DNA from 2 places in the Herbaspirillum sp. C7C2 genome. Region 1 is predicted to be linked to the other one. Evidence: predicted binding sites of a transcription regulator. Region 1 holds the regulator's gene; the other holds the start of a gene.

Region 1 (7,842 bases):
GAGGGTGAGGCCTTCAAGCGCTTCAACGCCCTCGATGGCCACGGCATCAAGATGATGCAACAGTTCGGCACGGCCGCCGCCATCATTACCGCACGCCAGTCGCCCTATGTACTGCGGCGCGCGCGTGACCTCGGCATCGCCCACGTGTTCCAGGGCGTACACGACAAACGCCAGGCCTTCGAACAACTGCTGCAGCACACCCAGCTCACGGCGGCCGCGTGTGGCTACCTGGGCGACGACATCATCGACCTGCCGGTCCTGACCCGCGTCGCCTTCAAGGCGTGCGTGGCCAACGGTCACCGCGAGGTCAAGGCGCGCTGCGATTACGTAACCCAGGCCACTGGCGGCAACGGCGCGGTGCGCGAAGTCTGCGACCTGGTCCTGGCCGCGCAGGGCAACTACGAGGCGGCGCTGGCGCCGTACCTGGCATGAGCGGGCGCAGCGGAGAACGCGCCGCCGAGCGCATCCGGCTGGCGGTGATCGTGGTGATCCTGATCGGTGCGGCCCTGGGCAGCTTCTGGGTACTGCAGGCCTTGCGCGCCTCCAGCGACCAGCACGCAGTACAGCGCCCACGTGGCAAACCCGATTACTACCTGGAAAACTTCAGCTACGTGAAACTCGGTCCCACGGGACTTCCGCGCTATGACGTTTCCGGGACCAAGATGGTCCACTTCCCGCTGGACGACTCCTTCGAAATTACCAAGCCCGTGGTGCACAGCCTGGACAAGGACAAGCCTCCGATGGAACTGTATTCCGACACGGCGCGCGTGACCGACGACCAGACCCAGATCCACATGTATGGCAATGCCAACGCCATCCGCGGCGCCGCCAACGGCCGTGCGCCGATGCATCTGGTCTCGGAATACCTGCTGCTGCTACCCGATGACGAGATCGTCAAGACCGACAAACCGGTTGCAATGACGATGGGCACCACCAGATTGAATGGAGTGGGCATGCTGGCCAACAACGCCACCCAGGTCGTGCAGTTGTTCGGCAATGTGCGCGGTTATTACGAGCCCGCGCCCAAGAAACGCTAACCCGTTTGTCTCCACGATAAAAACGCCAAGAACCGACCAGACAGGAAATCCATGAAACGCTCACTCTTACTGCCGATGCTGATGCTGGCTGCCGTGTGCGGCGTGGCCCACGCCGAAAAGGCGGACTCCACCAAGCCCACCAACATCGAGGCGGACCAGATGGTCTACGACGACGTGCGCCAGGTGAAGACCTTCACCGGCAACGTCGTCATGACCCGCGGCACCCTGATCATCAAGGCAGGCCGCGTGGTGCTCACGACCGACCAGTACGGCTATGAAAATGCGGTGCTGTACGCGGCTCCTGGTGCACTGGCGAACTTCCGCCAGAAGCGCGATGGCGGCCCCAACCTGTGGATCGAGGGCCAGGCCGAACGCATCGAGTATTCCGAGCAGACCGAAATCTCCAAGTTGTTCCAGCGGGCGCACATTCAGCGCATGGATGGCAACCGCATCACTGACGAAGTCAATGGCGAATTCATCTCTTATGACAGCCGCGCCGAGTTCTACTCCGTCAACAACACCGCCAGCGGCGAAAGCAAGCCGGGGGCAGGACGCATCACTGCCGTGATCCAGCCCAAGAACCCGCCGCCGGCGGATGCCGCCCAGCCTTCCACGCCCGCCCAGCCCGCTACGCCGGCACCGGCCCAGCGCCGTCAGAACGGAAAGGACCAGTAACGATGGCAAGCTCACTGGTCGTTCGCGGCCTGAAGAAAAGCTATGGTGCGCGCCAGGTGGTGCGTGACGTCTCCATGGAAGTGCGTAGTGGCGAAGTGGTCGGCCTGCTTGGCCCCAACGGTGCCGGCAAGACAACCTCGTTCTACATGATCGTCGGCCTGGTCCCCTCGGACGGTGGCGAAATCGATCTGGACGGTTCGCCCATCTCGCGCCTGCCGATCCACAAGCGCGCCACGCTGGGGCTGTCCTACCTGCCGCAGGAAGCCTCGGTGTTCCGCAAGCTGACGGTGGAAGACAACATCCGCGCCGTGCTGGAGCTGCGCCAGGAGGACGGCAAGCCGCTCTCGCGCGATGAAATCGAGGGCCGCCTGAACAACCTGCTGCATGAACTGCAGATCGAAAAGCTGCGCGAGAGCCAGGCACTGTCGCTCTCCGGTGGCGAACGCCGCCGCGTGGAAATCGCCCGCGCACTGGCCACCGATCCGCGCTTCGTGCTGCTGGACGAACCGTTTGCCGGTATCGACCCGATTGCCGTGATCGAAATCCAGCGCATCGTGCGCTTCCTCAAGGAACGCGGCATCGGCGTGCTCATCACCGACCACAACGTGCGGGAAACCCTGGGTATCTGCGACCGCGCCTACATCATCAACCAGGGCACGGTGCTGGCCAGCGGTAACCCGGAAGAGATCATCGCCAACGAATCGGTGCGCCGCGTATACCTGGGCGAACACTTCCGCATGTAGCACCCGCCGTCCATCGGCCACACAACGGTATTGCAACCAGCGGGCCACGCCGCTCCCAGAAAGACAGATGAAACAGTCGCTCCAGTTACGTACCTCGCAGCACCTCGCATTGACGCCGCAACTGCAGCAGTCGATCAGGCTGTTGCAACTGTCGACGCTGGAACTGCACCAGGAACTGGAACAGATCCTGTCCGACAATCCCCTGCTCGAACGCCTGGACGACGCTCTCGACAATTCGGTGCGCCTGTTGGCCGATGGCGCGGTCTCTTCCGCGCCCTCCACCGGAGTGGCCGAGCCCGCTGGCGACAGCGGCAACGAAGCAGCCCCCTCCGCTACTGATGGCGAAGCCAGTTTCGACTATCAGGACAACAGCCCCGAGAGCGGTGTCAGTGGCGAATCCGACTGGAGCTTCGACGACGTGGCACGCAGTGGCAAATCGCCCGACGACGACGATGCCCGCCCGCAACTGGAAGCGCATGAGCTGACCCTGCGCGAACACCTGCTGGAACAGATACGGGTCACCGCCCGCACACACCGCGACCGTGCGCTGCTGGAACTGCTCACCGATGCGCTGGACGAAAGCGGTTACCTGGAGGAACCGCTGGAAGACATCCTGGCGCGCCTGCCGGAAGAGCTGGGCGTTGACTTGGAAGAACTGTCGATCTCGCTGAAGCTGCTGCAGAGCCTGGACCCGGCCGGGGTGGGTGCGCGTAGTGCCGGTGAATGTCTGGCACTGCAGATCCGCCGCCTGCCCAAGGTGCCCTTCGTCACCCGCAAGCTTGCCTTGAGGATTGTCGAGGATTACCTGCCGCTATTCGCACAGCGCGATTTCAACAAGATCAAGAAGGCTCTCGATTGCGATGACGAGGACCTGCGCGAAGCACAGGCGGTGATCCGTCAGTGCCGTCCGCATCCGGGTGCCGAATTCGCGCGCGATGCTTCGGACTACGTGGTGCCGGACGTGATTGTCAAACAGACAAAGAACGGCTGGCAGGTCATGCTCAACCATGAGGTCATGCCCAAGCTGCGCGTCAATGCAATGTATGCGAGTGCGCTCAAGCAGGCCAAGGGCGAAGGATCGCTGTCGTCGCAGTTGCAGGAAGCTAAGTGGCTCATCAAGAACATGCGGCAACGTTTCGATACAATTTTGCGAGTCGCGCAGGCTATTGTCGAACGTCAAAGAAACTTCTTTTCACATGGCGCAGTGGCCATGCGGCCCCTTGTGCTGCGTGAAATTGCTGATACACTGGGTCTACACGAGAGCACAATCTCTCGCGTGACAACTCAAAAATACATGCTCACGCCGCACGGCATGTTCGAGTTGAAGTACTTCTTCGGTAGCCACGTCGCGACTGAAACCGGAGGCGAAGCCTCCTCCACCGCGATACGGGCGCTGATCAAACAGTTGATAGGAGCCGAAAACCCGCAGACCCCATTATCCGATAGCAAGATTGCGGATATGCTGGCAGAACAAGGCATGGTGGTCGCGCGACGCACAGTCGCCAAATACCGCGAAGTGTTGAAGATTCCGCCAGTCAATCTCCGCAAGTCCCTCTGAGCTTTCCTCAGTTTTTCTGTAGCAGTACCGTTGCTGTGTTCAGGCAAGCATCCCTACCTGGTGCCCATGCCATCCGACACGAAGACCGTGCCCGTGGTACAGCAGCTGTAGACGATGCATCGCACGAACCTCCAGTGACCTCACGATAGGAGTCTTGTATGAATCTGACCATCAGTGGACACCACCTCGAACTGACCCCCGCCATCCGGGAATACGTGCAAAGCAAGCTGGCCCGTATCAAGCGCCATTTCGACAACGTGATCGACGTCAGCGTGATCCTGAGCGTAGATAAACTCACAGAAAAGGAAAAGCGCCAAAAAGCGGAAATCAACGTCCACATCAAGGGGAAGGATCTACATGCGGAAAGCATTGCGCACGACCTCTATGCCGCTATTGATGCCCTGATCGACAAGCTCGACCGCCAGGTCATCAAGCACAAGGACCGCTTGCAGGAGCATCACTCCATGGCCAAGCGTCTGCCCGACGATACCCCCGCTGATGCAGTGGCTGGCGCGGCATAAGACAAGGATTCAGGACCATTCCTGCCGGCGGGTGCGCAACGACAGCGTGACGCATAAGGTGGGAATCTCATGAGGAAGGGGCGCGCAAGCGCCCTTTTTCATTTTGCGGCGCCGGGGCCGGTTTCATTTCCTGTGGCAAACAGTGATCCCGCGTCCATCATCGCCGCTGTTCTCCCGAAGCGGCTCGCAATGAGACTTGAAGAGGCTCCTCCCGCCCTCATCTTGGTGGCAAGGTCCAAAGCGGAAATCGTATAAATGATTTCCACCAAGCAATGCCGGACGACACCCCAACCACGCCGCAACCCTGCCGACTTCAACGCGAGCGGCGGCTTTTCCCTATAATGTCGGCAATCCCATTTTTAAAGGCATAGCCATGAGCGACGTCCAATCCTGGATCAAAGAAACCGTGACCCAAAACCCTGTCGTGCTGTTCATGAAGGGAACCGCCCAGTTCCCGCAATGCGGCTTCTCCGGCAAGGCCATCCAGCTGCTCAAGGCCAGCGGCGCCGAGAACATCGTCACCGTCAATGTGCTGGAAAGCGCCGATGTGCGTCAGGGCATCAAGGAATATTCGAACTGGCCAACCATTCCCCAGCTGTACGTGAAGGGTGAATTCGTCGGCGGCTCGGACATCATGAGCGAAATGTACGCCTCGGGCGAACTGCAGACCCTGATCAAGGGCTAAACCCGGCGCATCGCTGCCCCGCTCCGGTTTCTCTCGTGAGTTCCACTTCCAGTCCGCCACGCCAGCGCCTGATCGTCGCCATCACCGGTGCGACCGGCGCGATCTATGGCGTGCGCCTGCTGCAGCACCTGCGCAAGCATGGTCAGGTGGAAACCCATCTGATGATTTCCGAAGCCGGCGTGCTCAATCTGCACCAGGAACTGGACATGCGGCGCAAGGACGTCGAAGCCCTGGCCGACGTGGTGCATCATGTGCGCGACGTCGGTGCCTGCATCGCCAGCGGCTCCTTCGCCTCCACCGGCATGGTGGTGGCGCCCTGTTCGATGAAAACCCTGGCCGCCGTGGCGCATGGTCTCTCCGACAACCTCATCACCCGTGCTGCCGACGTGGTCCTGAAAGAACGTCGTCGCCTGGTACTGATGGTGCGCGAAACGCCCTTCAACCTGGCCCACCTGCGCAACATGACCGCCGTGACCGAGATGGGCGGCGTGATCTTCCCGCCGCTGCCCGGTTTCTACCAGCGCCCAGCCTCGATGGAAGAAATGGTCGATCACACCCTCGGGCGCGTGCTGGACATGTTCGGGATTTCGCTGCAGCTCACCCCTGAATGGCGGGGTATGAAGGGCGAGGCAGACTGAGCGAGTGGCAGCAGAACGGTCAATAAAAAATGCGCCGCGGGTTTCCCGACGGCGCATTCTTTCTTAAGCGCTGACCGCTCAACCCCGCCCGATATAGGGCATCTTGGTCGCCATCACCGTCATGAACTGCACATTGGCATCCAGCGGCAGGCTGTCCATGTAGAGGATGGCCTTGGCCACGTGCTCGGCGTCCATGGTCGGTTCGACCTTGGTGGAGCCGTCGGCCTGCAAGGTGCCTTTCTTCATCAGCGTGGTCATGTCGGTGGAGGCATTGCCGATGTCGATCTGGCCGCAGGCGATGTCATAGGCGCGACCATCCAGCGAAGTGGCCTTGGTCAGGCCCGTGATGGCATGCTTGGTGGCCGTATAGGAGGCCGAGAACGGACGCGGCGCATGGGCCGAGATAGAGCCGTTGTTGATGATGCGGCCACCACGCGGGGATTGCTCCTTCATGACGCGGAAGGCTTCCTGGGTACACAGGAAAACACCGGTCAGGTTGATGTCCACCGCTGCCTTCCACTGCTCCACGCTCAACTCCTCCAGCGATACCGGCGGTGCGAAGATGCCGGCATTGTTGAACAGCATGTCGAGCCGGCCAAAGCGTTGCCGGGTCTGTGCGAACAGCTGCTTGACCGAGGCCGGATCGGTCACATCGGTTGCCACCACCAGCGCATTGGCACCGTGTTCGCCAGCCAGTTTGACGGTCTCTTCCAGCGCATCCTGGCGACGTCCGGCCAGGGCCACGCCATAGCCTTCGCGCAGCAGCGCCAGGGTAATCTGCCGGCCGATGCCGGAGCCTGCGCCGGTCACCAGCGCGATACGTTTGGGTGCAGCCATCGTGTTGACTCCTCAATGATCTTATGGACGGAACCTGCATCGTCGGCGGATAAAAAAACCGCCCGTGATGCACGGGCGGTTTCCACTATAACAAACACCAGCCGCGGCCAGATGAAGGATTTTCAATCCCTGGGCCTGCCTTTCATGTGTCCCGGCACTTGCTCATCAGACCGTGCTCGACAGCGGCTTGGCGGTATCGATACCCAGCGTATGCGCCGCATCCTGCAGCCGCGCACGATCCTCTCCCCAGACCTCGCACAGCGCCGTATAGGCGATCCAGCGCGCATCGATCTCGAAGAAGTCGCGCAGGTTCACCCGCGTATCGCTGCGGCCAAAGCCATCCGTTCCCAAGGTCACATACTGCGCCGGCACGAAGGCACGGATACTCTCCGGCAGGGTACGGATGTAGTCGCTCACCGCGATGACCGGTGCAGCGCTGCCCTGCAGTTGCTGCGTCACATACGGCAGCGGGCGCGCGCCCGACAGCCGCTGGCTGCGCTGCGCCGCCACGCCATCACGCGCCAGTTCGGTATAGCTGGTCACGCTCCATACCTCGACTTCGATCTGCCAGTGCTGCTGCAGCAACGCGGCGGCCGCCACTGCTTCCTTCAGGATCGGGCCGGCACCCAACAGGCGCGCCTGCGCGTTCGCCTTGCGACCCAGGCAGTACAGGCCACGCAGGATGCCTTCCTGCACGCCCGGCGGCAGGCTGGGCTGGGCCTCGTTCTCGTTGGTGACGGTGATGTAGTAAAAGACGTCCTCGCCGCGCTCCATCATGCGGCGCATGCCGTCGTCGAGGATCACCGCCAGCTCGTAGGCATAGGCCGGGTCATAGGAAACGCAGTTGGGAATCGAAGCCGCCGTCACCAGGCTATTGCCATCCTGATGCTGCAAACCCTCACCGCCCAGGGTGGTTCGCCCCGAGGTGGCGCCGATCAGGAAGCCTCGTGCGCGCTGGTCCGCCGCTGCCCAGATCAGGTCGCCGATGCGCTGGAAACCGAACATCGAGTAGTAGATGTAGAACGGCAGCATCGGTGTGCCATGCACCGAGTAAGCGGTCGCGGCGGCCGTCCAGGAAGAGATCGCGCCGGCTTCGGTGATGCCCTCTTCCAGAATCTGGCCATCCTTGGCCTCGCGATAGTAGAGGA
Region 2 (7,043 bases), on a different contig from region 1:
ACGAAGCCCATGTCGTGTTCCACCACCATGATGGAATGCTTGCCGCGCAGCTCGTTCAAGAGCTCTGCCGTGCGCGCTGTCTCGGCGTCGGACATGCCGGCCACCGGTTCATCCAGCAACAGCAGCTGCGGCTCCTGCATCAGCAGCATACCGATCTCCAGCCACTGCTTCTGGCCGTGCGAGAGCAGGCCGGCGATGCGATGTTCCTGGCCGTTCAGACGGATCAGCTTGAGAATCTCCTCGATCTTGCCGATCTGTTCCGACGACAGGCGCGCAAAGAGCGTGGTCTTGACGCGCTTGTCCATCTTCATCGCCAGTTCCAGATTCTCGAACACGGTGTGCTGCTCGAACACGGTAGGACGCTGGAACTTGCGGCCGATGCCGGCGTGCGCGATTTCATACTCGGTCATCTTGGTCAGGTCGATGGTCTGGCCGAAGAAGGCGGTGCCGGCGGTGGGCCGGGTCTTGCCGGTGATGACATCCATCATCGTGGTCTTGCCCGCGCCGTTGGGACCGATGATGCAGCGCAGCTCGCCCACCGAGATATCCAGGTTCAGGTTGTTGATGGCCTTGAAGCCGTCAAAGGACACCGTGATGTTTTCCAGGTAGAGGATGGCCCCGTGGGTGGTATCGACGCCCTCGGGTTTGATGCGATCGTAGGACGTGCCATGGTCGGCGCGCGGCGTATCGACATTGCCGCCCAGGCCGCCGATGGCGACGGCGTTTTTGCCCATGCTCTTGCCAGGTTCGATGGCGCTCATGCGGCCTCCTTGGATGCGCTCGCTTCAGCCGCCGAGGCAGCGCGTTTCTTGAGTTTCTGTACCAGTCCCAGGATGCCCTGCGGCAGGAACAGCGTCACCAGGATGAAGATCAGGCCCAGTGCATACAGCCACAGGTCGGGGAAGGCCGCGGTGAACCAGCTCTTCAGGCCATTGACGGTGAAGGCGCCGATGATGGGGCCGATCAGCGTGCCGCGGCCACCGACGGCGGCCCAGATCACCATCTCGATGGAGTTGGCCGGCGACATTTCGGACGGATTGATGATGCCCACCTGCGGCACATACAGCGCACCGGCGATACCGCAGATCACGGCCGACAGCGTCCACACGAAGAGCTTGAACCACAGCGGGTTGTAGCCGATGAACATGAGGCGCGATTCGGAATCGCGCACGCCCTGCAGCACCCGGCCCAGCTTGGAGGTGACGATCATGCGGCAGACCAGCAGTGCGCCCACCAGCAGTGCCAGCGTCACCAGGTACAGCACTGCCTTGGTGGACGGTGCGGTAATGGTGAAGCCCAGGATGCGCTTGAAGTCGGTAAAGCCGTTGTTGCCGCCGAAGCCGGTATCGTTGCGGAAGAATAGCAACATGAAGGCGAAGGTCATGGCCTGCGTGATGATGGAGAAATACACCCCCTTGATACGCGAGCGGAACGCGAAGTACCCGAACACGAAGGCCAGCAGACCCGGCACCAGCACCACCAGCAGCATGGAGAACCAGAAATGGTCCGTCATCCACCAGTACCAGGGATAGGCCTTCCAGTTCAGGAACACCATGAAGTCCGGCAGGTCGCTTTGATAGACGCCGTCACGGCCGATGGCGCGCATCAGGTACATGCCATGCGCGTAACCACCCAGCGCGAAGAACACGCCATGGCCCAGCGACAGGATGCCGGTGTAACCCCAGACCAGGTCCAGCGCCAGCGCCGCCATGGCGTAGCACATGAACTTGCCGACCAGCGCGATGGTATAGGACGACACGTGCAGGCTGCTGTCCGCCGGGAACAGCAGGTTGCAGATCGGCAGCAGCGCCAATACCACGGTGCAGATGACGATCCCGGCCCAGGCCGGGCGATTGAACAGCGAGGGGCGCATGATCATAGTGCTCATTCGACGCTCCTTCCCTTGAGTGCGAAGAGACCTTGCGGACGCTTCTGGATGAATACGATGATGAAGACCAGGATGGCGATCTTGGCCAGCACGGCGCCGGCCATCGGCTCCAGGAACTTGTTGACTTCGCCCAGGCCGAAGGCGGCGATCACGGTACCGGCCAGTTGGCCCACGCCACCCAGCACCACCACCATGAAGGAGTCCACGATATAGCCCTGGCCCAGGTCGGGGCCGACGTTGCCCAGCTGCGAGAGCGCCACGCCACCGAGACCGGCGATGCCGCAGCCCAGGCCGAAGGTCATCATGTCGATCTTGCCGGTGGACACGCCCACGCAATCGGCCATACGGCGGTTCTGCGTGACGGCGCGCACGAACAGGCCCAGGCGGGTCTTGTTCAGGATCAGCCACACCGCAAACACTACGAACAGCGCAAAGAACACGATCACGATGCGGTTATAGGACAGTACCAGCGAGCCCAACACGGTGACCCCGCCCGACATCCAGCTCGGGTTGGCCACTTCCACGTTCTGGGCGCCGAAGATGGAGCGCACGCCTTGCATCAACATCAGGCTGATGCCCCAGGTGCAGAGCAGGGTCTCCAGCGGACGGCCGTAGAGCCAGCGGATCACCAGCCGTTCCAGCGCGATACCGACGGCCGCGGCGACGATGAAGGCCGCCGGCAGGGCCACCACCAGATAGGCATCGATGGCGCCCGGGAAGAACTTGCGGAACACCAGCTGGCACACATAGGTGGTATAGGCGCCGATCATCAGCAATTCACCATGGGCCATGTTGATGATGCCCATCAGGCCAAAGGTAATGGCCAGGCCCAGCGCGGCCAGCAGCAGTACGCTGCCCAGTGAGACGCCATAGAACAGCTTGCCGGCGAAGTCCACGATGGCCAGGTGGCGGTCCAGCGCCGACAGGGTGCGCACGGCTTCCACCCGCACGCCTTCATCGGGTTCGACATAGGAGCCATCCGGATTCTTGGCCAGCATGTTTTCCAGCGCCGGCTTCAGTGAGGCATTGGTGGTCTCGGCCAGCGTCTTCACCGCAGCACGGCGCGCGGCCGGGTCGGTGGCATGCAGGTTGGCAGTGGCCTGCACCTGCAGCAGCACGTCCTTGATCTGGGGATCGCTCTCCTTGGCCAGCGCCTTTTCGATCAGCGGGATCTGCGCCGGGTCGGCATTCTTCAGGAGCTCGCTGGCGGCGGCCAGGCGCTGGTCGCGTTGCGGCGAGAGCAGCTTCAAGCCCGACAGGGCGCCGTCGACGGCGCCACGCAGGCGGTTGTTGACGGTGATGCCCTCTGCATCATCGGGTGCCGGGCCGGTCTGGTCGGTGGCCGGGTTGAAGGCCTTGCCGGCATCATCGACGATGAGCACGTCACCGGCAGGGGTGACATAGAGCGCGTCGCTGTTCAAGGCATTGAGAATCTTGAGGGCGTCGTCGTTGGCCAGCGCCGCAATCTGGTTGACGGCGGCGATGCGCGCGTCGGGGTCGTCTCCGCCAAGGGGCTTGAGCAGGTCCGGTGCGATGGCCGCGCCCGCCGTCAGGGCGTGGACGCAAAGCCAGGTCGCGAGGAGCCCGCGTAGGAACTGGATGGCTGGTGTCATGATGGTGTGCGCCTCGAAGCGCGAGCCGGACACGAAGCCGTGGCCGATGCGCATCGTCGGGCGTTCTTCTTGTGGAGGGAGGAACGTGCGGCGGTTGGAGCGCCTTCGATACGCCGCCCACGCGGCTACTCAGATCGGACGGTCCGTGGGTTGTGCAACAAGGACCCGTTCGGACTGAGTAGCCGCAACGCGGCGTATCGAAGGCGCTCCGAAAGAACGCCTTGCAACTACAACAAGCTTAGTTCTTCTGCTTGCTTTCGTTACCCGGGATATACGGGCTCCACGGTTGCGCGCGGATGGTGGTCTTGGTCTTGTAGACCACGTTGAACTGACCGTCGGCCTTGATTTCGCCGATCATCACGGGCTTGTGCAGGTGGTGGTTGGTCTTGTCCATTTCCAGCGTGTAGCCCGACGGTGCCTTGTAGGTCTGGCCGCCCATGGCCGCGATCACCTTGTCGGTGTCGGTGGACTTGGCCTTTTCCACGGCCTGTGCCCACATGTGGATACCCACGTAGGTGGCTTCCATCGGGTCGTTGGTCACGACGGTATCAGCGTTGGGCAGGTTCTTGGCCTTGGCGTATTCCTTCCACTTCTTGATGAAGGCGGTGTTGACCGGGTTCTTCACCGACTCGAAGTAGTTCCAGGCAGCCAGGTGGCCTACCAGCGGCTTGGTATCCACGCCACGCAGTTCTTCTTCACCCACAGAGAATGCCACCACCGGCACGTCGGTCGCCTTCAGGCCGGCGTTGCCCAGTTCCTTGTAGAAGGGCACGTTGGAGTCGCCGTTGATGGTCGAGATCACAGCGGTCTTGCCACCGGCCGAGAACTTCTTGATGTTGGCCACGATGGTCTGGTAGTCGGAGTGACCGAAGGGGGTGTAGACCTCGTCGATGTCGGAGTCCTTCACGCCCTTGCTGTGCAGGAAGGCGCGCAGGATCTTGTTGGTGGTGCGCGGGTAGACATAGTCGGTACCCAGCAGCACGAAGCGCTTGGCGCCGCCACCTTCCTTGGACATCAGGTATTCGACCGCAGGGATGGCCTGCTGGTTGGGCGCAGCACCAGTGTAGAAGACGTTCTTCTCCAGCTCTTCACCTTCGTATTGCACCGGGTAGAACAGCAGGCTGTTCAGTTCCTTGAAGACCGGCAGCACCGACTTGCGCGACACCGAGGTCCAGCAACCGAACACCACCGACACCTTGTCCTGCGAAATCAGCTGGCGAGCCTTTTCTGCGAACAGCGGCCAGTTGGAAGCGGGGTCAACGATCACCGGTTCCAGCTTCTTGCCCATCACGCCGCCGGCGGCGTTGATTTCGTCGATGGTCATCAGGGCCACGTCCTTCAGGGACGTTTCGGAGATGGCCATGGTGCCCGACAGCGAGTGCAGGATACCGACCTTGATGGTGTCGGCCGCGAAGGCGGAGGGCAGCCAGGAGGATGCGGCCAGTGCGAATGCGCCCAGTGCGGTGGCTTTCAGTACGGTACGACGTGACATGTGGTGCTCCCTCGAGAAAAGTTTTGGAAGATTTTTTTCACTGCCCAGTCGCTTTAGCAGAATGCGTGCCAATGGCGCGCCACGGGCGCAGGCCTGCATCAAAGCGGGGCGGGACGAGACGGCGGGAGGGAGAAATGTTGTCAGCCGGAACAGATTTGCGCACCAAAGGTGAGCGCAATTGTCGACAGCGTCATGGTGCAACGGCAATATTCACCAAGCTGGCGCTTCTTGATGCCCGATCTTGGGGCAAGTCGCCAGGCGCCAGCCCAGGCGGGTTTGGCGTGATTTGGAGAGGATCGCACCGGGCAGCAGGCGGGCCGTCAGGATTGTTAACAATGGGATCCGGCCGGATGCGGGGTACTGCACTTCATGGGCTCCTTGCGGCCCCTGCAGCCGGACCATCCATTGCAGGGCGTTCAGCGCAACAGCACGTGCTGCATGAATTGCCGCAGGGGAAATTCGATCATGTTCTGTAGCGCTACCGGCAGCTCCAGCGGCCGCATGATCATCTTGATGGTGGTCTCGGGTTTGAGATTCACGCGCACCGTGCGGCTCATGCGCGAGGCCAGTTCCTTGAGCCGCACCGGGTCGGCTGCCAGCTCCGGCTTGTGCATCATCACCACATGGCGGATGGCGCAGTCGGCGTCCTCGTTCTTGAGTTCCAGCGTACGCCGGCTCAGGGTGCCGAAGACGCGCGAGCGGCCGATGTTTTCCTGGCGGCGGTAACGGCGGAAGTACTGGTAGAAGTGCTTGTAGTGGTTGACCTCGTCAGTGGCGATCAGGCCCGCCAGGTGCTTGAGTACCGGCTCGTCCGTGGCACGCGCCAGGGCGCGGTAGTAGGTGGAGGTCCCGGTCTCGACCACGCAGCGCGCCGCCAGCTCCTGGGCGCGGGTGGGTTCGAGCAGCTCGACCTTGCAGTAACCGGAATACTCGTCGAGGAAGCTTTGATAGGCACGCTGCCAGTCGAACTCCGGCCAGACGTGTTCGACATAGGCGCGCAGCGCCGCGCCGTGTTGCAGTTCTTCCTTTTCCCATTGTTCGCGCAGCCAGCTCTCGACCTCGGCATCGCCCTTGTAGTATTCCACCAGGTTGTGCGTGTAAAGGTCCGAACCGCTTTCCACGAAGGAGGCACAGGCGACCAGATAGAACAGGTCTTCATCGTGGCGTACGCGCTCCAGGTCAATGCGGTTCAGGTCGATGTCTTCGATGGTCCAGTGTTTTTTTTCTTGGCGACTCGGGTTCATCTGCTATACCTCTCTCAAGGGTGACGGGTTGGCATAGCGGTATGATGCAGCGCACGGTCAATGGTTCAGGGCGGAATAGCCGCGCTTTATCAAACTTTACAAAGGGACTTCCATCGTCAGCGCTTTGTCAGCAGGCAGGAGTCGGACTCACAGGTTGCGTGTGGCATCGCTGCCCAGCACCACCCGGTTGCGGCCCTGGTATTTGGCGTGATACAGCGCCTGGTCGGCAATGCGTACCACCTGCTCGGCGGTGGTGCTGTCGTCGGCCTGCAGGGCGGCCACGCCGATGCTGGCGGTGATGTAGCCGGAGGGCGAATCGGCATGCGGCAGCTTCAGTTCGAAGATGGCCTGGCAGATGTTCTCGGCCTGCTGCAGGGCATGCGCGGTATCGCTCTCGGCGATGATGACGCTGAACTCCTCGCCACCGTAGCGGGCCACCAAATCGGTCGCCCGGCGTGAACTCTTCTGCAGCACCCGCGCCACGATGCGCAGGCATTCGTCGCCGGCCACATGGCCATAACGGTCGTTGTATTTCTTGAAGTAATCCACGTCCAGCATCAGCAAGGCCAGCGGATGACCGGAGCGCACCGAGCGCCGCAGCTCATTGACCAGCACCTCGTCGAAGCGTCGCCGATTGGCCACGCCGGTCAGCCCATCGGTGGCCGAGAGCGCTTCCAGCTTCCGGTTGGCGCGCTCCAGCTCGTGCGTGCGCAGCGCCACCTGCTGTTCCAGTTCTTCCTTGTTCTGCTGCAGCTTGCCGGCCATCTCATTGAACTTGCGCGAGAGCACGGCGATCTCGTCGCCCC

Evidence for each region. Region 1 encodes sigma-54, which starts transcription at its own class of promoters, with help from an activator protein. Its sites were predicted from a motif close to TGGCANGNAANCTGCTTT; they were not measured.
Region 2: the regulator sigma-54 is predicted to act here: its motif matches at 5,047-5,064, upstream of urtA (urea ABC transporter substrate-binding protein).

What each region holds. Positions count from the first base shown of each region.
Region 1 is NZ_JABXGI010000016.1:21,303-29,144, reverse strand. Features, by position in the region: gene HWE04_RS17980 (KdsC family phosphatase) at 1-432, shown strand, start outside; gene lptC (LPS export ABC transporter periplasmic protein LptC) at 429-1,037, shown strand; gene lptA (lipopolysaccharide transport periplasmic protein LptA) at 1,089-1,712, shown strand; gene lptB (LPS export ABC transporter ATP-binding protein) at 1,715-2,455, shown strand; gene HWE04_RS17960 (RNA polymerase factor sigma-54) at 2,523-4,013, shown strand; gene hpf (ribosome hibernation-promoting factor, HPF/YfiA family) at 4,172-4,534, shown strand; gene grxD (Grx4 family monothiol glutaredoxin) at 4,908-5,219, shown strand; gene HWE04_RS17945 (UbiX family flavin prenyltransferase) at 5,255-5,857, shown strand; gene HWE04_RS17940 (SDR family oxidoreductase) at 5,936-6,694, opposite strand; gene mdeB (alpha-ketoglutarate dehydrogenase) at 6,860-7,842, opposite strand, start outside.
Region 2 is NZ_JABXGI010000011.1:15,459-22,501, forward strand. Features, by position in the region: gene urtD (urea ABC transporter ATP-binding protein UrtD) at 1-761, opposite strand, end outside; gene urtC (urea ABC transporter permease subunit UrtC) at 758-1,888, opposite strand; gene urtB (urea ABC transporter permease subunit UrtB) at 1,885-3,501, opposite strand; gene urtA (urea ABC transporter substrate-binding protein) at 3,740-4,993, opposite strand; gene HWE04_RS15210 (ferritin-like domain-containing protein) at 5,410-6,237, opposite strand; gene HWE04_RS15215 (sensor domain-containing diguanylate cyclase) at 6,385-7,043, opposite strand, start outside.